3 regions of the Yersinia enterocolitica subsp. enterocolitica genome follow, and region 2 is predicted to be linked to each of the others. Evidence: predicted binding sites of a transcription regulator. Region 2 holds the regulator's gene; each other region holds the start of a gene.

Region 1 (7,658 bases), 200 kb from region 2:
TGATATAGCGCCGGTAAATGGTTTTCATTGCGGCGTGCTTTATTGGTGGTTAGGGCTGATACTGCGCTGTAAACAAAGCGGTTTAATAAGGTTCTACCGGTTCTGTCTTTGGCATTATCGCGGATTAGCAACAAAACAATCAGGGAGACGAAGCAACCGACGATTTGGCCTAATGCGCTGTCGAGGAACAAGCTGACATTAAATTCCATCGGGTTGCTCAACACCATAATATTGATGGTGCTGGCTAGCGTCCCGAGTGATCCCAAGCGCCGTTTTTGCACTTCGATACCAATAATAAATGCTAACAACCCCAGGCTGATACACAGCAACAGCATACTCTGCTGCGTAGCGGGGATGATAAACATAAAGTACAGTGCCCCAATGGGCAGCGCCATTATCACCCCCAACAGGAAGTCTATCGCCACCATGCGAGGATTAGGGGTTCGCATCGCCAGCGACGTCACCACCGCAATCATCACCATACAACCCGCACCGGATGTCCAGCCGGTCCATAACCAGAATAACCCACCAATTGCTGTTGCCACACCGGTACGCAGGCCGTTAATCATTGCATGATGGCCTTCGGCTGAGACATGTTTCACCGGCACCACACCGGCCAGAATCCCTTCCTCTACCCGGCTGATACTGCTATTGGTATGGATCCCTTTTGCCAGTAATAAATAGCGAGTTGCCGCCCCCACCCAACTGCTGATGGTATGAGGGATAGCCTCACTGTGGCTGACAGCAATAAACTGGCGCAGCGTTTTCATCCGTTGATGAATTTCAGCCGGTGTTGGTGCTGGTTCACTCAACATAGCTTTCAGTTCAGCGGTTAAAATATCAGGGTGATTGGCGAGTACCAGATAGGTTTCACACGCCTGGGTGATAAGTGTTAATGACTCGGTATGTAAGACCTGTAAACGGCGATTACAGCGCTGCCAACGAGAGGATTCCATCATCAGATAGCTACGCATCCCATTGAGTGCAGTGGTATTTTTGACTAAATCATTCCAGGCACGATCAATATCGGTTTTTTCCGCCGGGCGAATACACAGTTGTAGCAGCCGATATTGATCCACCAACACCTTATCCACCAGCCGATCGATATCCTGCTTGATTGATCGCGGCGAAAACAGCAGATCAGCCATCACTGCACAGACGATCCCCAGCACAATCTCACTACAGCGCTCAACAGCAAACTGAGGGGTCAATAGCGGGGTTTCACCGGTTGTCACAATGATGATAAGCGCGGTATAACCTGCTAAACCAAAGGCATAGGAGTTTTCGACGCGCACCAGTGAGGAGATCCAGGTACACACCCCTGCCCACAAACAGCACAGCATCAAGGTCAAGACCGGCGCTCTGATGGTCAGAACAATTATAATCAGGCCGCCAATACAACCGATGAATGTCCCGATGATACGCAACCAGCCACGATGACGGATTGCACCAGAAAACGGTTCGCCACCGGCGGCAAAAGCCGGGCCAGCGGCCACAATTGCCGCCGTCAATACCGACCAGCGCGGTGTTTCCAATTGCAGATGAAAGCCCAGAAACAGTGCCGCCACAATGGCGAAACTGAGCTTAAAAGCAAAGCGCAGGCGGATAAAAGTCGGGCTGGTCATGTTAGCCAAACTCGCGCAGACGATGCATTAATTTCACAATAGGTGATGCCTGATTAGGGTCGCGATCCGTTGAGCCAGTAATAACCACTGTCGCGGTAGTACCTGCCGGATACGAATGCTGCTGATCTTCGCTATCCAAACGGATCTTTACCGGCACACGCTGTGCCAGCCGCACCCATTCCAGGTTATTATCAATGGTCGCCAACCCTTTGCTATCCGCACTGCTGCTGCTATTGGTGACCCCCGCAGAGATACTATCAACAGTGCCATGCAGAATGCGGTTGCTGCCCAGCGGCGTGATTTCCGCCCGATGTCCCGGCTTAACCCCTTCCAGCTTGGTCTCTTCCAGATAGGCTAAAATATAGAACGTATCTTTTTTCACCAAGGCCACCGCCGTTGCACCACGGTTAATAAACTCTCCGGCGTGAACATTCAGGTTTGTCACCCACCCTTCGGCGGGAGCACGCACGGTGGTGCGCTCCAGATCAAGTTTGGCTAAATCGCGCACCGCGACAGCTTTCGCCAATTGATGACGCACGGTTTGTAATACGTTGTTGGACTGGTCTATCTCTTCTTGTGACATTGCCTGAATCCCCAGACGTTGGCGTCTGCCAGATTCCCGCTGTTTCTCGGCGGCCAGTGTTTGGTAATAGGCCACATCAGCTTCGGCTTCAGCCAACGCTTGTTGATAGCGCGGCTGGTCAATCACAAACAGGATCTGGCCTTTCTGCACCAGTTGGTTGTCTTTCACCGGCACATCGGTGATTAACCCGCTGACGTCGGGGGCAATAGCAACCACATCGGCGGTAAATTTTGCATCACGGGTCCACGGCGATTCAGTGTAAAAGGCCCAGACTTTGAAAATGGCGATAACAGCCAGTAAAACCACCAACAAGGTGATGCCGATGCGGATTATTTTTAATGAAAAAGTACTCACGGCGACCTCAGGAAAAAAGACGAGATATTAAATAAAAAAGACAACCATACAGCGCGGTATTAAACAGCGCCGGATGCCAGACAAACTCATAAATACCAGTGGGCTGCAACACACGGCGCAGAACGAAAAAAAGTGCCAGCGAGAGAATCAGTTCAAGAAATATCGGTGGAAAAGAGAGACCGAAAATAACCATCACCGGAAGCAAACTCATTCTTTAAATCCTTTCTATTATAGGGTGTCGGTGAATACGCCCGGGTGAATAATCTGATACTCAGTTGCAACACATCCAACCACAGCGATCACGGCCAAAAGCACCAGCCATAAGACTGACTTATAGGTTAAACTTGATTGTTCAGTATGACTGCAACCTGGACGAGGCGAGGTAACACTTCGGCTACGCGGCTTTCAAACTTCGGACTTTTCTCCCGACAGCAGTATATTAGCCTGCTTATTATCAAGTTATCTACAATGTGTGATCTAAATCACTTTTAAGCCAGAGTTAACAATCAACACAGAGTGAACCATGGAAAGATTAAAACGGATGTCAGTCTTTGCCAAAGTCGTCGAGTGCGGATCCTTTACCGGCGCGGCACGACAGTTGGCAATGAGTGTGTCTTCGATAAGCCAAACGGTGTCAAAACTAGAATCCGAGTTAAATGTGAAGCTGCTTAACCGCAGCACCCGGCGTATTGGTTTGACGGAAGCGGGCCGGATTTATTATCAGGGCTGTCGGCGCATGTTGCAGGAAGTGCAGGAAGTGCATGAGCAATTGTATGCGTTTAACAATACCCCGACCGGCACACTACGAATCGGTTGTTCTTCAACTATGGCACAAAACGTGCTGGCGACCATGACGGCTGAGATGTTGAAAGAATATCCCGGGCTTTCCGTCAATCTGGTGACCGGCATACCGGCACCGGACTTGATTGCCGACGGTTTAGATGTGGTGATTCGTGTAGGCGCGTTACAAGATTCAGGGCTATTCTCGCGCCGCCTTGGTTCTATGCCGATGGTAGTCTGCGCGGCCAAAAGTTATTTAGCGCAACATGGCACACCGGAAAAACCCAGTGATATGACGAACTTCTCCTGGCTGGAATACAGTGTACGGCCAGATAGCAATTTTGAATTAATCGCACCTGAGGGTATTACAACTCAGATATCACCGCAGGGACGTTTTGTGACTAACGACTCGCAAACCATGATTCGTTGGCTTAAAGCGGGGGCCGGTATCGCCTATGCACCATTAATGTGGGTTATTGAAGAAATAAAGCGTGGTGAAGTGGAAGTGCTATTCAAAAAATACCATTCTGACCCACGACCGGTATATGCACTATATACCGAGAAAGATAAAATGCCGCTCAAAGTCCAGGTCTGTATAGATTATTTAACTGAATACTTTAAACGAGTCGCAGAGGTATATCAGGGTTATAGATAAATACATCCGTTATTGGGCACTCAATTTGGTACTGAACTGAGCACCCAAAATACGGTGTTATCTAACAAACCTTACGCCGTACCACCCACCGTCAGATTATCCAGCTTCAAAGTAGGTTGACCGACACCAACTGGCAGGCTTTGACCTTCTTTGCCGCAGACACCGACGCCTTTATCCAGCGCCAGATCGTTACCAACCATCGAAATCTGCTGCATGGCTTCAATGCCGGAGCCAATCAAAGTGGCCCCTTTCACCGCGCGGGTGATTTTGCCTTTTTCGATTAAATAGGCTTCTGAGGTTGAGAATACAAACTTGCCGGAGGTGATATCCACCTGACCGCCACCAAAGTTAGGGGCATACAGGCCATATTCCACACTGGCAATAATATCTTCCGGTGTTGATTTACCCGCTAACATATAAGTGTTAGTCATACGCGGCATCGGCAGATGAGCATAGGATTCACGGCGGCCGTTACCGGTCGGCGCAACCCCCATCAGGCGCGCATTCAGCTTATCCTGCATATAGCCTTTCAGAATACCGTTTTCAATCAGCACGTTATATTGACCCGGCACCCCTTCATCGTCGATAGCTAATGAGCCGCGACGGCCTTGCATGGTGCCATCATCCACCACGGTACACAGCTCTGAGGCCACCAGCTTACCCATTTGCCCGCTGAATACTGAGCTGCCACGACGGTTGAAATCACCTTCCAAGCCATGACCGACCGCTTCGTGCAACAACACACCTGGCCAGCCTGCGCCCAGCACCACCGGCATGGCACCAGCAGGTGCGGCGATAGCGGACAGATTCACCAGCGCCATGCGCACCGCTTCATTAGCAAAGTTATCGGCACGCACTTCACCATCAACCGTTTCCAGGAAGTAGTCATAGCCGAAACGACCACCACCACCGCTGGCACCGCGTTCACGTTTGCCGTTTTCTTCCACTAATACGCTGACTGACAGGCGCACCAGTGGGCGCACATCTGCCGCCAGTGTACCGTCGGTGGCCGCGACCAGGATTTGCTCATATACGCCAGTCAGGCTGGCGCTCACTTCCTGCACCCGTTTATCAGCAGCACGCGCGACCTTATCTACGCGATGCAGTAAAGCGATTTTGTCTTCGCGCGACAGACTTTGCAGCGGATCGAGCAGCGGATAGAGCGCCTGATGGCGAATCTCGCCCAAGGTATGCACTTTACCGTTGCCAGTATCGCGCACAATACTGCGCGCGGCATGAGCGCTTTGCTGTAAAGCATTCAGGGTGATTTGGTCTGCATAAGCAAAACCGGTCTTTTCACCGCTGACCGCGCGCACGCCGACACCCTGATCAATATTGTAAGAGCCATCTTTGATGATGCTGTCTTCCAACACCCAGGCCTCGTGATAGCTGGACTGGAAATACAGGTCAGCATAATCGAGGCGGCGTTCAGCCAACTGCCCCAATACTGAGAACAAGTCCTGATGGTTCAGCTTGTTAGCAGCGAGTAACTGCTCACTGACAAACGAGAGGCTCATAGTTTTCACTCTTATTTAGATGATTGTTTTGAATCAGATAATCGCGGTACCAGCGATGACGCAAAGCGATTGTGCTGTAATACCGGCATCTGGTTACGAATAGTTTTCAAACCTGTGGTTTCGATTTTGACTTTTAAGGCTGAAACCGCATCTGGATTCTGCCCAATGATTTTACCCCAGGCATCGACAGCCATGGTGTGGCCCCAGGTACGGCGAGTCGCGCCATGACGCCCCACCTGTGCCGCTGCCAGTATTACGCACTGGTTTTCAATTGCCCGGGCGCGCAATAAAATCTCCCAATGAGCTTCACCGGTCACTTTAGTAAAGGCCGCCGGGACTGAAATAATCTCGGCTCCCTGCGCCCGTAAAGCCTGGAACAGGCCAGGGAAACGTAAATCATAACAAACCGTCATGCCAAGGCGACCTACCGGTGTATCAACCACAGTAAGGTGTTCACCCGGCTGATAGGTATCAGACTCACGATAACGACCGTGGACATCTTGGATATCTACATCAAACATATGGATTTTGTCATAGCGCGCTTTCAGCTCGCCTTGGTCGTCAAACAGCAAGCTACTGGTGGTGATACGCTCCGGTGACTCACGACTTATCATCGGCATAGATCCCACTTGAATCCAGACACCATACTTACGCGCCATCTCACGCACAGCATCTTGCAATGGCCCGTTATTGTGTTGTTCGGCATGATGACGATATGAGGCTGCATTGGCAAATAGCAATGCATTTTCCGGCGTCATAACCAGTTGAATGCCTGAGTTTAACTGTTTGATCTGCTGCTCAATTTGAGCCAGATTGTCACGGATATTTTCACCGCTGCATAACTGTAATAATGCAACATTGGCATTTTTCATGGCGCCTTACTCTCCTTTAGTTGGCGTAACACTTCATGGATAGTCGGTTGATCCAAGCTACCGGTAATCTGATAGCGAATCAGCGAAATCTTGCTCCATAACGGCCCTAAAATCTTCGAGGCCGCGAATACTGCCGCCCCAACCACCGGGTTAATCGCAAAAGCAGTTGCAACACCAACAGTGGCGGAAATCTCTGGGGTAATGACCGCTTCCATAGCTATTTGACGTTTCGCCAAATCCACATTCCCGCTCATGGCGATATCCGCCGCCAACCCATCAACCACTAAGTCATTGGTATGCATCACGCCATTTTTGATATTGGCGCTACCGCGAATAGAATCAAACGCAAAGTCACGACTAAACGTATCACTAAAATCAAGCTGGAGCTTACGTAATAGTGCGTCAAAGCTCACCAGCCGCAATAACTGACCCGCGCGACCGCCACCAAGATCGGTCAGTTGACCTCTGCCCAATCTATTCTTTAACGTGCCATTCAGGGTATTAATCTGCGGTTGCCACGGAACCCCGCGCCAATTGACGTCAGCATTGATATCAAACGAGGCCCCCTTTATCGGCGTCGTCAGACCAAAGAACGAAATAGTTTCATCAATTTTTGGCCCACTCAGCGCCACATTGAGCGATGTTTTGTCACCTGAACTGTCTTGCTGCCACTGCCCGCTAATTTTCGCTCGCCCGTTACCCGCTTCGATTAGCCCATTGGTCAGCGCCAGAATATTGCCTTTCGGGGTCAAATCCGCATTAACTCGCCCGACACTCTGCCCGAGAATCCAACAATCCTTACAGCGCAGTTGCAGGGCGGGCCAGTCATGGAAGCGGATATTACTGAGGCTTTGTGGCTCCTGCAATGCCACTTGCGCCAGTGGGTCTTTCTTTTCACTCCCCGCCCATTGCGGGTTGTAATAAAGATAATTAATATCGGCATGCCACGGCCCACTTGCCGCCATCAGTAGACGGCCATCCACTTCCTGGCCTTGTGCCGTGATTTTCGTCCCGGAGGGTAACGGATCGACCTGCAAGGTCAAATTGTGCCAAGCCTGGCCGCCCACCAAGAGCTGAGGTGTCTGCAATATCAGTCGCTTAGGAAGAATGACAGTGGACTGACCGCCCTTGATTGCGGGTTGATCTGATGCAGTAAAGGGTGCACTGACCGCCGCAAATTCTGCCCCCAACAGGGCCAGCCAGCGCTCACCATCGAGGTTAGGCAACTTGAGCACCAAACCTTTATCATCTGGCAATGGCGGCGCTTTTTTA
Region 2 (7,658 bases):
CTGATTCGCTCAAAAGGGGTTGGCATCTATTTCGTGACACAAAATCCATTGGATATTCCTGATAAAATTCTCGGCCAATTGGGCAATCGCGTGCAGCATGCTCTACGTGCTTTTACTCCACGGGATCAAAAGGCGGTTAAATCTGCGGCGCAAACCATGCGCGCGAACCCGGCATTCAGCGCCGAACAGGTGATTACCGAGCTGGGTGTCGGTGAGGCACTTATTTCCTTCCTTGATGAGAAAGGGCGGCCCAATATCGTTGAGCGCGCTATGGTGATTGCCCCACAATCTAAAATGGGCGCACTGGACACCGCAGCACGTAATCACGCCATCAATCATTCACCACTGTATGGCCGCTATGAAGAGATGGTGGATCGCGAGTCGGCTTATGAAAAGTTATCCGCCGGCGGTTCCTCCACCTTGGGAGATGCGGCTCCAGATGGTACGACAGCTTCGCAGCAGCCGAGTAATCAGGGTGGCGGATTGATGGATGGACTGAATGATTTGCTATTTGGTTCTACAGGCCCACGCGGTGGCAAACGAGATGGTATCGTTCAGACTGCGGCTAAAAGTATGGCGCGCGATCTGGGGCGACAAATTTTGCGCGGTGTTCTGGGGTCAATTACTGGTGGGCGCAAGCGCTAACCTGATTTTTTGGATATGAAATGCTGTTATTGATCGATAATTACGATTCGTTTACCTACAACCTGTACCAGTATTTTTGCGAGCTGGGCGCAGAGGTGGTGGTTAAACGTAATGATGAAGTGCAACTGGCTGATATTGAAAAACTATCACCTTCTCATTTGGTGATTTCCCCCGGCCCTTGTACCCCCAATGAGGCCGGGATCTCCCTGGATGCTATTCGTCATTTTGCCGGTAAATTACCCATACTGGGGGTTTGTCTGGGTCATCAGGCGCTAGGGCAGGCTTTTGGGGCGCGTATCGTGCGGGCGCGACAAGTGATGCACGGTAAAACCACGGCAATTCGCCACAGTGGGCAGGGTGTTTTCCGTGGGCTTAATCAGCCGCTAACGGTGACTCGTTATCACTCTTTAGTGATTGCCGCCGATTCACTGCCTGATTGTTTTGAATTGACCGCATGGACAGAACAAGACGGAGTAATGGATGAGATTATGGGTATCCGTCATCGCACCTTGCCACTGGAGGGGGTGCAGTTTCATCCGGAGAGTATTCTTAGCGAGCAAGGCCATCAATTATTAGATAATTTCCTTAAAAATTAATCTGTTGAGATCTACTTTACCAATTGGTTGATTTTTTGTTTGCCTGATTGTGATTTTTTATGCATATTTTGTGATTATATTTTCACATGTCAGAAATTGGCAGCTCAATGGTTTACCAGGGTGGATAGCGTAATGGCAGATAAATTAGCAGTAACTCGCAGTACATTCGATCAGGTTATTTTGCCTGTTTATGCACCCGCGCAGTTTATCCCGGTAAAAGGGAAAGGAAGCCGCGTGTGGGATCAACAAGGTACTGAATACATTGATTTTGCAGGTGGAATTGCTGTTACTGCCTTGGGTCATTGCCATCCGGCACTGGTGGCAGCATTGCATCAACAAGGTGAAATGTTATGGCATACCAGTAACGTATTTACCAATGAGCCAGCACTGCGTTTGGCCCAGAAACTGATTGCAGCAACCTTTGCCGATCGGGTGTTTTTCGCCAACTCTGGTGGTGAGGCAAATGAGGCGGCGTTTAAGTTAGCTCGCCATTACGCCATTGAACGCCATAGTCCTTATAAAACTAAAATCATTGCGTTCCATAATGCATTTCATGGTCGCACCCTGTTTACTGTATCCGTTGGCGGGCAGCCAAAGTATTCCGATGGGTTTGGCCCGAAACCGGCGGATATTATCCACGTGCCGTTTAATGACTTGGCTGCGGTAAAAGCTGTCATGGATGACCATACTTGTGCAGTCGTGCTGGAGCCTATTCAGGGTGAAGGTGGGATTACTGCTGCCACGCCTGAGTTTCTGCAAGGGGTACGTGCACTTTGTGACCAACATAAAGCGCTGTTGGTATTTGATGAAGTGCAAAGCGGCATGGGGCGCAGCGGTAAGCTGTTTACCTATATGCATTATGGTGTGACGCCAGATATCCTCACGACAGCTAAAGCTCTGGGGGGCGGGTTCCCTGTCAGCGCGATGCTGACCACAGAAGAAATTGCATCGGTGATGGCGGTAGGGACACATGGTACCACCTATGGCGGCAATCCTCTCGCCTGTGCGGTGGCAGAAGCCGCGTTGGATGTCATTAATACCCCTGAGGTACTTAATGGTATTGAACAGCGCCACGGCCTATTTGTGCAAGCTCTGCAAGATATCAATAACAAGTATCATGTGTTCAGTGATATTCGCGGCATGGGGTTATTGATTGGCGCTGAATTAGCACCGCAATATCATGGTCGTGCACGGGAGTTCCTGACTGCCGCGGCAGCGAATGGTTTGATGATCCTCAATGCCGGGCCAGATGTATTGCGCTTAGCGCCTTCGCTGGTGATTGAGCAAGAAGATATCCAGCAAGGTATGGCGCGTTTGGAACATGTTATTGCCAGCCTGGTGCAAGGGTAACTTTGCATTATGAAGAGGCTTTTTGGCCTGAGGTTAATGACAAAGTGCCCGTATCGGTGAAAACAGGCAGATCGTAAAGACGCCGTAAAATCGTCCCTGATGGCTCGACCCGCGCCATCCGTGGCGCGGACGCTTTACTCTTCTACCTGTCCTCACCTTGCAAGATCGAGTCGTTGGAGTTTGTCAGCAGTCTGAGGCTTTTTGGCCTCTTTATTTTTACGCTTTGCTGTGCAACTTGCGCCGACGCCAAATACCGTGGTGCGGCTGTTGTTGCCATGCCAGAGATGAAACGGTATGCATTACACTGAGATGTGACAAGATACGCCGTAAATTGCGTTCCGATTCAGATATTTGTGTATCAGGATCGATGTCTGGCATTTGCACAAAATCGTTATTCCCCTCACTGTTATCCGATTCCAATCGTTGCTGGCATTGCTGAATCGCCATCTCACAAAGCTGTAAATATTCTTCCGCCAATTTAACAGTCAGCTGAATGTGGCGTTTATCTGATTCTAGCGGTGATTCTTCCAATGGGTAAGCGCGAGTCAGGATGGTCATCTCATTGATATGCCCAACAATAAGCTCGCTATGAGTAGCCCATAGGCGCATGTCGGCCAAATATTTTGAGTTAAATCCGGGTTCTTGCATGGCCTGATTCAGTGAGCTCAGGACCGCATTGCTGGCTTTGTTCACCTGAATGCGTTCATAGGAGAGTTGCCCGATATCTGGATTAGGTTTCAGTAGGATGCGCAGGATCTTCTGATAACTCTCCAATGCTTGATGCGCATTCTTTCGCAGCAAACCGCTTTGCCACTGTGGCCACAGCCATAGTGCGCTGGCGAAGGCCAATGCACAGCCGATTAAGGTATCCAGCAATCGTGGAACTAAAAAGTCGGCGCCCTCTCCGGTCAATAATTGCAAGATATACACTGTAGTGATGGTTCTAAAGATGACTGACCAGCCATAGTTTTTGCGCTGAACCAGATAGGCTATCAATGTGATGAGCAACATAATGCTCAGCGTAGTCCCTTCCGGCATTTGAAAATGCAGCAGGGCCGCGGCGAGTAACAGCCCAATCAGAGTGCCCAAGGCTCGGTGGTGAATCCGAATTTTAGTGGCGTTATAGCCGTTTTGCGTCACCAACATGATGGTGAGTAAAATCCAATAAGGTTTAGGCAGATGGATCAGGCTACCAATATAACTGCCCGCTGCCAGCGTTACGCCCATGCGGCCTGCATCACGTAATGCGCTGGATTTAAATGATAGATAGCCAACAAGCGCTGGCCAGAATGGTTGAGATAGTTGGCTTGACATCAAATCGCGGTCATATTGCGGGCGCTGATCGCTCAGGATCTGGGTAATGTGGCTGATATGGTAATAGCAGAATTGTGCCACCGGATTATCAGGATGTTGCTGGGCAACCTCTTCCAGCTCGACCAGCGCATCACCGGCACTGAAATGGGTCTTCGCGCGGTGGTGATAGAGAATATTATCGGCGATGGTGCGCATTTGTGTTGAGATAATCTGCACATTACGTTCAAGGATGGCTTCTATTGAACTCTGCTCTATCAGCTCTTGCGCCTTTTCTGACTGATTCATCGCCGCAGTGATATGTTCCTGCAAATCAAGCGCCATCTGAAAGAGTATCAGTAGCCGCTTTTGCTCTTTTTTGGTGGCATTGGGTAGTAGATTAAACTGTTGATAAAGTTGGTTAATTTTATCCATAATACCTTGCTGCCTATCCAGCAGGGCTGGCATCGCTTTTTCCGCATCCTGGTGCTGACCAAGCAAAGAGTAGGCAGCATCGCAATAATCGGCCAACAGATGATAAAGCTGGCTCAGTGGCTCACGGATGGGCTGGTCTTTACATAACCGAAACCATAGCCAGGTAAATACCCCGTACCAGAGAGTCCCCACGGCACACATCAATGGCGCTTGCCAAATAGGCGCACGGCCTACCATGCTGAGACTAAAAATAGCGGCGATCAACGCTGCCGGGAGCAACCGGCCGTTGAGCTGGCTGATAGCACCACTTACCCCCAACGTTAATGCGAGACCAAGCATCACCACCGGTAATGGGATATCCCACAGCAGTAATTGTTGAGTCAGAAAACTACTGAAGGTAAAGAGTGTCCCGCCGACAATCAGCCGCCGGAAGAAATGTTGATGGGGAGTATCGAGCGAAGCAATATTACAGCAGGCGGGTATCAGGGAGAACATCAACCCCAGCCGCAATTCCCCCACGGCAAACCCCAATGCCGCCGGTAAGCAGAGAACCAGTGTTTGGCGGAGCGCATAATTAACTTCAGGATGATAAATAAGCCGTTGCCATTTCATGTAGGCCCCAGAAATTTATTAATCACACAAAAGAAAACCGGTGCCGAAGTAGCAGCACCGGTTTATAGGGAATTAACGGGTGCCGTAAACGACAATCGTTTTACCGTGTGCGGAGATCAGATTTTGATCTTCCAGCATTTTTAGTATCCGCCCCACAGTTTCGCGGGAGCAGCCAACTATTTGACCAATTTCCTGGCGGGTAATCTTTATCTGCATCCCATCTGGGTGGGTCATGGCATCAGGTTGTTTTGCCAGATTAAGCAGCGTTTGTGCAATGCGTCCAGTCACATCAAGGAAAGCAAGGTTACCCACTTTCTCAGATGTTATCTGTAAGCGATTCGCCATTTGTGAAGACAGGCGCATCAAGATATCTGGATTGACCTGAATTAACTGGCGGAATTTTTTGTAAGAAATTTCAGCCACTTCACAGGCAGTTTTTGCTCTGACCCAGGCACTACGTTCTTGGCCTTCTTCAAATAATCCAAGTTCGCCGATGAAATCTCCCTGGTTGAGATAGGAGAGAATCATCTCTTTACCTTCTTCATCTTTGATCAGCACCGCAACGGAGCCTTTCACGATGTAGTAAAGTGTTTCGGCCTTTTCACCTTGGTGAATTAGCGTACTCTTCGATGGATATTTGTGGATATGGCAATGAGACAGGAACCATTCGAGAGTCGGGTCTGTTTGTGGCTTGCCGAGAACCATTCGCTGTTATCCTCTGTTGTTATCGCTGCCTAACTTAACAGGGCTCAGAGTTCCCTGTACGGCGTGCTTATAAAATACACTTTCTCTTAGCATATTAATTTGCTCAACTGCCGAAAGGTATAGCCAAGATAGGTACCGGATAGAAACCCTTCACTGAGTATTGAGAAGCTACCCTATTTAATTCTAAAAACAATACTTTCGGTTCTGTTTGTAGCACAGGATGAGGCTAGTGTCTTGTGTTGTATCGCTTCAGCATGATGAACATCGGGTTACATTGCCAGTTTGTAAATGAAAGGGTAGTCTGAATCGGAAAATTTAACCGGGAGCAAGAGTTATGCAGGCACGTGTAAAGTGGGTTGAAGGGCTAACATTTTTAGGTGAGTCCGCTTCAGGTCATCAAGTTTTAATGGATGGGAATGCTGGAGACAAAGCCCCCAGTCCGATGGAAATGTTGTTAATGTCGGCCGGTGGCTGTAGTGCAATTGATGTCGTTTCTATCTTACAGAAAGGGCGTAACGATGTGCGCGATTGCGAAGTGACATTAACCTCGCAGCGCCGGGAAGAAGCACCGCGCCTGTTTACGCAAATTAACCTGCATTTTATTGTCAGCGGCAAAGGTTTGACGGATAAAATCGTTGAGCGTGCGGTTGAGCTTTCGGCTGAGAAGTATTGCTCGGTTTCTTTAATGTTGGGGAAAGCGGCGACTATTACCCACAGTTTTGAAATCCGTGACATCGCCTAAGCAAACCCTTCGTACTTGAAGCTGCAGGGTTGTTAGCTGCGCTCGCTCACCCGAATCACTTACTTATGTAAGCTCATCGGGATGAGTTCGCTTGCCGCCTACCTGCAGCCCCAACTACTTTGGGTTGGGATAGCATCAAATTATTTTTTCTTTCCAACAATTGCTTTACTGCAACGCCAAGGACGAAGGAGATTAGCCTATTTTTTTGCCTTCCAGTAGTTGCTGCACCAACGGCGCCATAATCAGCTCCATTGCCAGCCCCATCTTCCCGCCGGGTACCACCAATGTATTGATATTGGAAATAAACGACCCTTGCAACATTGCGAGCAAGTAAGGGAAATCGATTTGATCCAAACCTCTGAAGTGAATGACGACAAAACTTTCATCCAGTGACGGAATGGCTTTGGCGGCAAATGGATTAGAGGTATCAACCGTCGGAACGCGTTGGAAGTTAATATGGGTGCGTGAGAACTGTGGCGTAATGTAGTTAATGTAGTCATCCATGGACCGCACCACGGAATCCATCACCGCTTCACGGGAATGGCCGCGCTCCCCGGTATCGCGGACTAATTTCTGAATCCACTCCAGGTTGACTATCGGTACCACGCCGACCAGCAAGTCGACATGTTTTGCGACATCATGATGTTCGGTCACGACCCCGCCGTGCAGCCCTTCATAAAACAGCACATCAGTGGGTTCCGGCAGCGCCTCCCAAGGGGTGAATGTGCCTGGGATCTGGTTATAGGGCACGGCTTCATCATAGGTATGGAGATACTTACGTGAGCGCCCAGTTCCATGCTCGCCGTATTGCGACACACTCTCTTCTAACTGACCAAAGTCATTGGCTTCTGGGCCAAAATAGCTAATATGTCGGCCTTGATCCCGTGCCTTACGGATGACGGTATCCATTTCAGGACGGGTATAGCGATGGAAGCTGTCACCTTCAATTTGCGCTGCACGGATATTCAATTGCTGAAAAATTTTGCGAAACGCCAGACTGGTGGTGGTTGTCCCTGCGCCACTTGAGCCGGTGACGGCTATAACCGGATGTTTAATTGACATATTAGCTGTAACTCCATGGGGTTAGATCCTCAGTGGGCGGGCTTAAACGGTCTGTTTTTTCTTGTTAATGGTTATTTTTAGGGCAAAGTGCCCAGCTTGTCACCCTGATTTTACTTAGAGGATAGGGTAACAACGCATGGGTTATGGCAGCTCTTCTGCTCCGGCCCGAAAGGCGCCGCGTGGCATGATATTGATGGTTTCGTGTAGCTCTGACCAAACTA
Region 3 (7,658 bases), 240 kb from region 2:
GGGGAACCTGAGTTTACGCTCGATAATGCCGATCAATACCCGCAAGTCTTGCAGGAACGCGGTAAAGTTATCGCTGATTATGAATTACGCAAAGCTATCATTAAGCGTGATGCAGAATTAGCCGCACAGAAGATTGGCGGTGTTGCTGATCTGAGTGAAAGTTTGCTGGAAGAAGTGGCGTCGCTGGTTGAATGGCCGGTGGTGTTGACCGCCAAATTTGAAGAGAAATTCCTGGCAGTTCCAGCGGAAGCACTGGTGTACACCATGAAGGGTGACCAGAAGTATTTCCCAGTTTACGACACTGCGGGTAACTTGCTGCCCAACTTCATTTTTGTTGCCAACATCGAATCGAAAGATCCTCAACAGATTATCTCGGGTAACGAGAAAGTGGTGCGCCCACGTCTGGCGGATGCGGAGTTCTTCTTTAAAACTGACCGTAAAAAACGCCTGGAAGACAATTTGCCACGCCTGGAAACCGTGCTGTTCCAACAGCAATTGGGCACCCTGCGCGATAAGACTGATCGTATTCAGGCGCTGGCCGGGTGGGTTGCCGCCCAGATTGGTGCCGATGTTAATCATGCCACTCGTGCCGGTTTGCTGTCCAAGTGCGATCTGATGACCAATATGGTATTCGAATTCACTGATACCCAAGGTGTGATGGGGATGCACTATGCTCGTCACGACGGTGAAGCTGAAGATGTTGCGGTCGCGCTGAATGAGCAATATCAGCCACGTTTTGCCGGTGATGATTTGCCGTCAAATCCGGTGGCTTGCGCATTGGCTATTGCCGATAAAATGGACACCTTGGCGGGTATTTTCGGTATCGGTCAACATCCGAAAGGCGATAAAGACCCATTTGCTCTGCGCCGCGCTGCACTAGGTGTATTGCGTATTATCGTTGAGAAGAATTTGCCGCTGGATCTGCAAACGCTGACCGAAGAGGCCGTGCGCCTGTATGGTAGCAAGCTGACCAACACCAAAGTGGTCGATGAAGTGATTGAGTTTATGCTGGGCCGCTTCCGTGCCTGGTATCAGGATGAAGGTCATAGCGTTGATACCATTCAGGCGGTATTGGCCCGCCGCCCAACCCGTCCAGCTGATTTTGATGCTCGGGTAAAAGCGGTAACTTATTTCCGCACATTGGACGCGGCTGCGGCACTGGCTGCAGCGAACAAACGTGTGTCGAATATTTTGGCGAAATCCACTGATAAGCTGAATGACCACGTTCGTGCTTCTGTGTTAAAAGAACCGGCAGAGTTGAAGCTGGCAACACATCTGGTGGTGTTGCGCGATAAGCTCGAACCGGTGTTTGCGGCAGGTCAATACCAGGAAGCACTGGTTGAACTGGCGGCGCTGCGGGAAACGGTTGATGAGTTCTTTGAAAGCGTAATGGTGATGGATGAAGATGATGCCGTGCGGGTTAACCGACTGACATTGTTGAGTAAACTGCGTGAGTTGTTCTTGCAGGTTGCTGATATTTCTCTGTTGCAGTAATCCTGTTCTTGCTTGGCAATAGGGGAGCGTAGTTACCCAAAGAATTTGGTGTTGCAGGTAGGCTGCAAACGAGCGAATCCCGATGAGCTTACTCAAGTAAGTGATTCGGGTAAGTGAGAGCGGCGAACACCCCTGCAACCTCAAGTAAGAAGGGTATATCGCTCCCCTTAGCTATTCTTAATACTGGAGTTGGGTGATAAGAATAGGATGTTGTGAAAATAAGTACTTATCATAGGAGTAGTTTCACATGACTTTTGCACTGAATACGGCCCGATATTCACGTTGGTTAGCGCCATTGCTGGCGTTATTGGTAGTGTTCCAATTAACTGCCTGTGGGGATAAAGAACCAGAACAACGTAAGGCTTTTATTGATTATTTGCAAAACACGGTGATGCGCAGTGGGATGAAACTGCCAACGCTGAGTGAAGATCAAAAGCAGAAGTTTGGCCCTTATGTCAGCGATTATGCGATTTTAGTCACTTTTTCCCAGCAACTCAGTAAGTCTGTGGATGCCAGCCTGACGCCCGCTATCGCACAAATCAATGAGATTCGTGTCGCTCAGGATTACCTCAATAAACGTGATGCATTGCAGCAGTCAGCGGGTGCTTTAAATCTGTTAGTGCAGCAAATTCGCACAGCCAAAACACAGGCGGATAGTGCTGTGGCAGCATTGAAGCAGCCAGACGACTTGAAAGTGGTGTTTAATAAAGTCTTTGATAATGTGGTCACTCAGCCGACCAATGTGTTGATTCCGGCGGTTCCAGTGGTTTCTGCCTTTGTGCAGGATCTGGCCCAGGTTGGGGATTTCTTGCAACAGCAGGGGACTCAAGTCACTTTCAATAATGGTGGGGTTCAATTCCAAACTGCACAACAAGCGGCACAATATAACGCGATGATGGCTAATCTGGTCGCCAAGTATCCGGCGATGATGGCAGCACAGAAGAGTGTAATGAGTGTCATGCAGTGATGGTTTTGGCTGATTTGGTGATCGGTTCGGTTGACATGAGTTCAGTGATTAACTTGTCTCCGTAGCCTCAACCGCCAAAGGGGTCACAAGCGCGTGACCCCCTTGGAACCCCGCGCTTGCGCACGAATCACCTGCCCACTGCGTGGGTGCCCTCGATTCATCATTACGCTGGCGGGACGGCTTTACGCGGGTCCTTCCGCGTGACGCCTAAATCCGGCGTCCATGCCGGATTCCCCTTGCTACATTCTTCACTCGGCGGCTCAAATGTGCTTTTAAACTTCAAAACCTAAAGACTATGGTTTTGATTTTCTCTTTTGACCTTGAGCGCAATCAGAAATATTGCCGACAAGGATGGAGGGCCGAGTGAGCGGCCATGGACGGCCGCGAAAAGCGCGCTTGAGCAGGAGCGAATCGCGCTGGCTCGTCAGCCCGAAAGACGTAGACGGTTTACCCGTAGGGCAATATTTCGCGCAAGCCGCAGGTGCAGGAGGGCCGGCTTGCCCTCCTGCTCGGTTGAGGCGGCAAAGCCAGCAATGAAAACAAATCGAATATCAACCGAAACCCGCTCCAATCGTGTGCCTCCCTCCTCCTGTTGTTTTATTACACATTTATCTGGCGGTGGTTCAATATCGATGTATTGGGTGGATGAATGTCTCATCCTGCTTCCGCGAACAAAAATAACTTGTGATTAACATCACATTTTCAAAACAAATGACCATTATAAAAATGTGATTTAAATCACTATAATGGTCATTTTTAGCTTAAAAATTATCCCCCGTGGCTTTATTACACCCAAATAGTGTGATCTTAATCACTAAATTGCCCCCTGTAGTGGGTGCTTTTGTGTGATTTGTGTCACATAAAATAGGTGAGCTACGCGTGAGTAAAAGAGCATGCTAGAGTTTGTTTTGCATACAGCGTGTTTGTATTCGATAACACCGGCGGGTTTTGCAGAACTGCCTCAACAAAACAATTATATCGCGCTCTTATTGTTAGCGCGTACCAATAGGGGTGTTTTATGTTTTCACCAGACGCAAAGGTCAGAATTCAAAATTTTGGCCGATTCCTCAGTAATATGGTTATGCCCAACATCGGCGCATTTATCGCCTGGGGTATTATCACCGCACTGTTTATTCCAACGGGTTGGCTGCCGAATGAGACACTAGCCAAACTGGTTGGCCCGATGATCACCTACCTGCTGCCATTGCTGATCGGTTTTACCGGTGGCCGTTTGGTGGGTGGAGATCGCGGCGGCGTGGTTGGCGCCATCACTACTATGGGGGTTATCGTTGGTGCGGATATGCCAATGTTCCTCGGTGCAATGATTGTCGGCCCACTGGGTGGCTGGGCAATCAAACACTTTGACCGCTGGGTTGAAGGTAAAATCAAAAGCGGCTTTGAGATGCTGGTTAACAACTTCTCAGCCGGTATCATCGGTATGCTGTTGGCTATCTTGGCCTTCATGGCAATTGGCCCATTGGTAGAAGTGTTATCCCAAGTGTTGGCGAAAGGCGTGCATATCATGGTGCAGCTTAACCTGCTGCCACTAACGTCTATCTTCGTCGAACCGGCCAAAATCCTGTTCCTGAATAATGCGATTAACCACGGTATCTTCTCTCCTTTGGGTATCCAACAGGCGACTGAAACCGGTAAGTCTATCTTCTTCCTGATCGAAGCTAACCCAGGCCCAGGTATGGGGGTGTTGATGGCGTACATGTTCTTCGGCAGAGGTAACGCCAAGCAATCTGCTGGCGGCGCGGCTATCATCCACTTCTTCGGTGGTATCCACGAAATCTATTTCCCATACGTTCTGATGAACCCACGCTTATTGCTGGCGGTAATTCTGGGCGGCATGACAGGTGTGTTCACTCTGACTGTGTTGAACGGCGGTCTGGTATCACCGGCTTCTCCTGGTTCTATCCTGGCGGTATTGGCAATGACACCTAAAGGTGCTTACTTTGCCAACATTGCCGCGGTTGCTGCTGCATTTGCCGTGTCCTTCGTGGTCTCCGCCATCCTGCTGAAAACCTCTAAAGTCAAAGACGACGAAGAAGACAGCCTGGAAGATGCCACTCGTCGTATGCAAGACATGAAAGCGCAATCTAAAGGCGCACAAGCAGCCAATGCAGCCGCTGCTGCGGGCGACTTGAGCACAGTGCGTAAAATTATCGTCGCTTGTGATGCCGGTATGGGTTCCAGTGCGATGGGTGCCGGTGTATTGCGTAAGAAAGTATTGGATGCCGGTTTGAAGCACATCTCTGTGACCAACTGCGCCATTAACAACTTGCCGGAAGATGTAGATTTGGTGATCACTCACCGTGATTTGACCGAGCGCGCCATGCGTCATGCGCCGCAGGCACAGCATATTTCGTTGACCAACTTCCTCGACAGTCAGTTGTATACCAACCTGACGGCTCGTCTGGTTGAAGCCAGCAGCAGTGCAGAAACTGTCCAGAAAGTGATTGAGAAACTGGATGATAGCTTTGAGCCATCAGAGGCCAATCTATTCAAACTGGGTGCGGAGAACGTTTTCCTGAACCAACATGCGACAACCAAAGAACAGGCTATCCGCTTTGCCGGTGAGCAGTTGGTGAAAGGCGGCTATGTTGAGCCTGAATATGTTGAAGCGATGCTGGAACGTGAGAAACTGACTTCCACTTATCTGGGCGAATCTATCGCCGTGCCACATGGCACCATTGAAGCTAAAGATCGTGTACTGAAGACCGGGGTGGTGTTCTGCCAATACCCTGAAGGTGTGCGCTTTGGCGATGAAGAAGACGAAGTGGCTCGCTTGGTGATTGGTATTGCTGCCCGTAACAATGAGCACATTCATGTCATTACTAGCCTGACCAACGCGCTGGACGATGACTCTGTCATTGAGCGCTTAAGCAAAACGACCAGCGTACAAGAAGTGTTGGATTTATTGGGCGGAAAAAAATAGCTTGACGGTAAAAAGTCACTGAGTGGAAAAAGTCACCCAGTCATAACTGAACATACTCTAAATAATTCGAGTTGCAGGAAGGCGGCAAGCGAATAAATCCCGATGAGTTGACTTGAGTCAATGATTCGGGATGGAGAGAGCAGCCAACGCACATGCAGCTTGAAGTATGACGAGTATAGGGCCGTGGGGAGTACGCGGCCCTTTCACAGCCACACAGTTAAAGGTAACGAATATGAAAGCATTACATTTTGGCGCAGGTAACATTGGCCGGGGCTTCATTGGTAAACTTCTTGCTGATGCCGGTGCACAACTGACCTTCGCAGATGTTAATCAGCCGCTATTGGATGAGCTGAATAAGCGTAAGAGTTATCAGGTCAATGTGGTGGGTGAGCAAGCCCGTGTTGAAGAAGTGAAGAATGTTAGCGCCGTCAACAGTGGTAGCCCGGAAGTGGTGGAACTGATTGCACAAGCGGATATGGTCACCACCGCGGTTGGCCCACAAATTCTGGCCCGCATCGCAGGCACAGTGGCACAAGGTTTGGTTACCCGTCATCAACAAGGTAATACCCGCCCACTGAATATTATTGCTTGTGAGAATATGGTGCGTGGCACCAGCCAGTTGAAGCAGCAGGTTTTTGCTGCCTTGCCAGAAAGTGAGCAGGCATGGGTTGAGCAACATGTTGGGTTTGTTGATTCTGCGGTAGACCGCATTGTGCCGCCATCAGAAGCAGGCAGTACCGATATTCTGGCTGTGACAGTAGAAACATTCAGCGAGTGGATTGTTGATGGCACCCAGTTTAAAGGGCAGCCACCGCAAATCGCGGGTATGGAATTGACTGACAATCTGATGGCCTTTGTGGAGCGTAAACTCTTCACTTTGAACACCGGGCACGCTATTACCGCTTATTTGGGCCAGCTTGCCGGTCACCAAACCATTCGTGATGCCATCCTTGATCCTGCGGTACGCCAGACAGTGAAAGGTGCGATGGAAGAGAGTGGTGCGGTGCTGATTAAGCGCTATGCGTTTGATCCACAGAAACACGCCGCTTATATCGAAAAAATTCTCTCCCGTTTTGAAAACCCTTATCTGCACGATGATGTTGAGCGTGTTGGTCGTCAGCCACTGCGTAAACTGAGTGCCGGTGATCGATTGATCAAACCGCTATTGGGGACTTTGGAGTATCAGTTGCCACATAATAACCTGGTGACCGGCATTGCGGCTGCGATGAGCTACCGCAGTGAGCAAGACCCGCAAGCACAGGAGCTGGTTGAATTACTGGCTAAGTTAGGGCCGAAAGCCACTCTTGCTCAAATTTCCGGACTGCCAGCTGATAGCGAGGTTGTGGAACAGGCGGTGAGTGTGTATAACGCCATGCAGGACAAGCTGGCGCACTGATTCTGTTTCGTTATGAACAAAACGCGTTTGCGTTAGGGGATAAATACCGTGTCGGATTACGCGGTATTTATCCTTTGTTAGCCCGATAATCTGAAACCACCCCAGTGACAAACGATGATTGAGAAAACACAGGCATTTGAGAATCGGGTACTGGAACATCTGAACGCGGGGAAGACCGTTCGGAGTTTCTTGATGGCTGCTGTCGAATTATTGGCAGAAGCGTTAAACATTCTCGTGGTGCAGGTTTTTCGTAAAGATGACTATGCGGTGAAATATGCCGTAGAGCCATTACTGGTCGGGGATGGGCCGTTAGGTGAGTTATCCGTACGATTGAAGTTGGTTTATGCTTTGGGCGTCATCACCCGGCATGAGTATGAAGATGCTGAGTTATTAATGGCGCTGCGTGAAGAGCTAAACCATGATGGCACCGAGTATCGCTTTACCGATGACGAAATCCTCGGGCCATTTGGTGAATTGCATTGTGTTGCTGAGCTGCCACCAGTACCAACATTCTTACGCCCAGATGAAGCCGATGCTTCGCTGATTGCCATGCAACGCCAGCGTTATCAGCAGATGGTGCGTTCCACTATGGTGCTATCGATTACTGAATTACTCTCCCGCATCAGTCAAAAACAAGTTTCAAAACTCTCGCCGCTTGGCCATGTTTAATGATTAAAGACACTGAGCCATTCTTCGACCAACAGCCATAATGCTGTTATTGCCATCAAGCCACCCATCACGCCATTAAATAACCGCAGCTTCCAATTGACGCGCAGCGCATGGCGCAATTGATCCCCCATCACTGCCCAAACAGCGACGCAGGGCAGATTTAACAATGCAAAGCCGGTCATAATCAGCAG

Evidence for each region. The regulator CRP, encoded in region 2, controls carbon source genes, mostly activating them, when cyclic AMP is high. The targets are predictions, from matches to a motif close to ATGTGANNNNNNTCACAT.
Region 1: aaeR (HTH-type transcriptional activator AaeR) is a predicted target of CRP. The motif match lies at 3,033-3,050, and genes of this name have one in related genera.
Region 3: FGL26_RS15485 (PTS mannitol transporter subunit IICBA) is a predicted target of CRP. The motif match lies at 3,305-3,322, and genes of this name have one in related genera.

What each region holds. Positions count from the first base shown of each region.
Region 1 is NZ_LR590469.1:2,809,815-2,817,472, forward strand. Features, by position in the region: gene aaeB (p-hydroxybenzoic acid efflux pump subunit AaeB) at 1-1,625, opposite strand, end outside; gene aaeA (p-hydroxybenzoic acid efflux pump subunit AaeA) at 1,627-2,562, opposite strand; gene aaeX (p-hydroxybenzoic acid efflux pump operon protein AaeX) at 2,570-2,773, opposite strand; gene aaeR (HTH-type transcriptional activator AaeR) at 3,086-3,997, shown strand; gene tldD (metalloprotease TldD) at 4,069-5,514, opposite strand; gene nit1 (deaminated glutathione amidase) at 5,526-6,386, opposite strand; gene yhdP (AsmA2 domain-containing protein YhdP) at 6,383-7,658, opposite strand, start outside.
Region 2 is NZ_LR590469.1:3,004,882-3,012,539, reverse strand. Features, by position in the region: gene FGL26_RS14515 (helicase HerA-like domain-containing protein) at 1-645, shown strand, start outside; gene FGL26_RS14510 (aminodeoxychorismate synthase component II) at 666-1,241, shown strand; gene argD (bifunctional acetylornithine/succinyldiaminopimelate transaminase) at 1,374-2,591, shown strand; gene FGL26_RS14495 (YccS/YhfK family putative transporter) at 2,808-4,928, opposite strand; gene crp (cAMP-activated global transcriptional regulator CRP) at 5,001-5,633, opposite strand; gene FGL26_RS14485 (OsmC family protein) at 5,968-6,375, shown strand; gene FGL26_RS14480 (phosphoribulokinase) at 6,568-7,437, opposite strand; gene FGL26_RS14475 (YheU family protein) at 7,579-7,658, opposite strand, start outside.
Region 3 is NZ_LR590469.1:3,249,080-3,256,737, reverse strand. Features, by position in the region: gene glyS (glycine--tRNA ligase subunit beta) at 1-1,494, shown strand, start outside; gene FGL26_RS15495 (DUF3053 domain-containing protein) at 1,742-2,461, shown strand; gene FGL26_RS15485 (PTS mannitol transporter subunit IICBA) at 3,480-5,402, shown strand; gene FGL26_RS15480 (mannitol-1-phosphate 5-dehydrogenase) at 5,635-6,798, shown strand; gene FGL26_RS15475 (MltR family transcriptional regulator) at 6,913-7,467, shown strand; gene FGL26_RS15470 (LysE family translocator) at 7,464-7,658, opposite strand, start outside.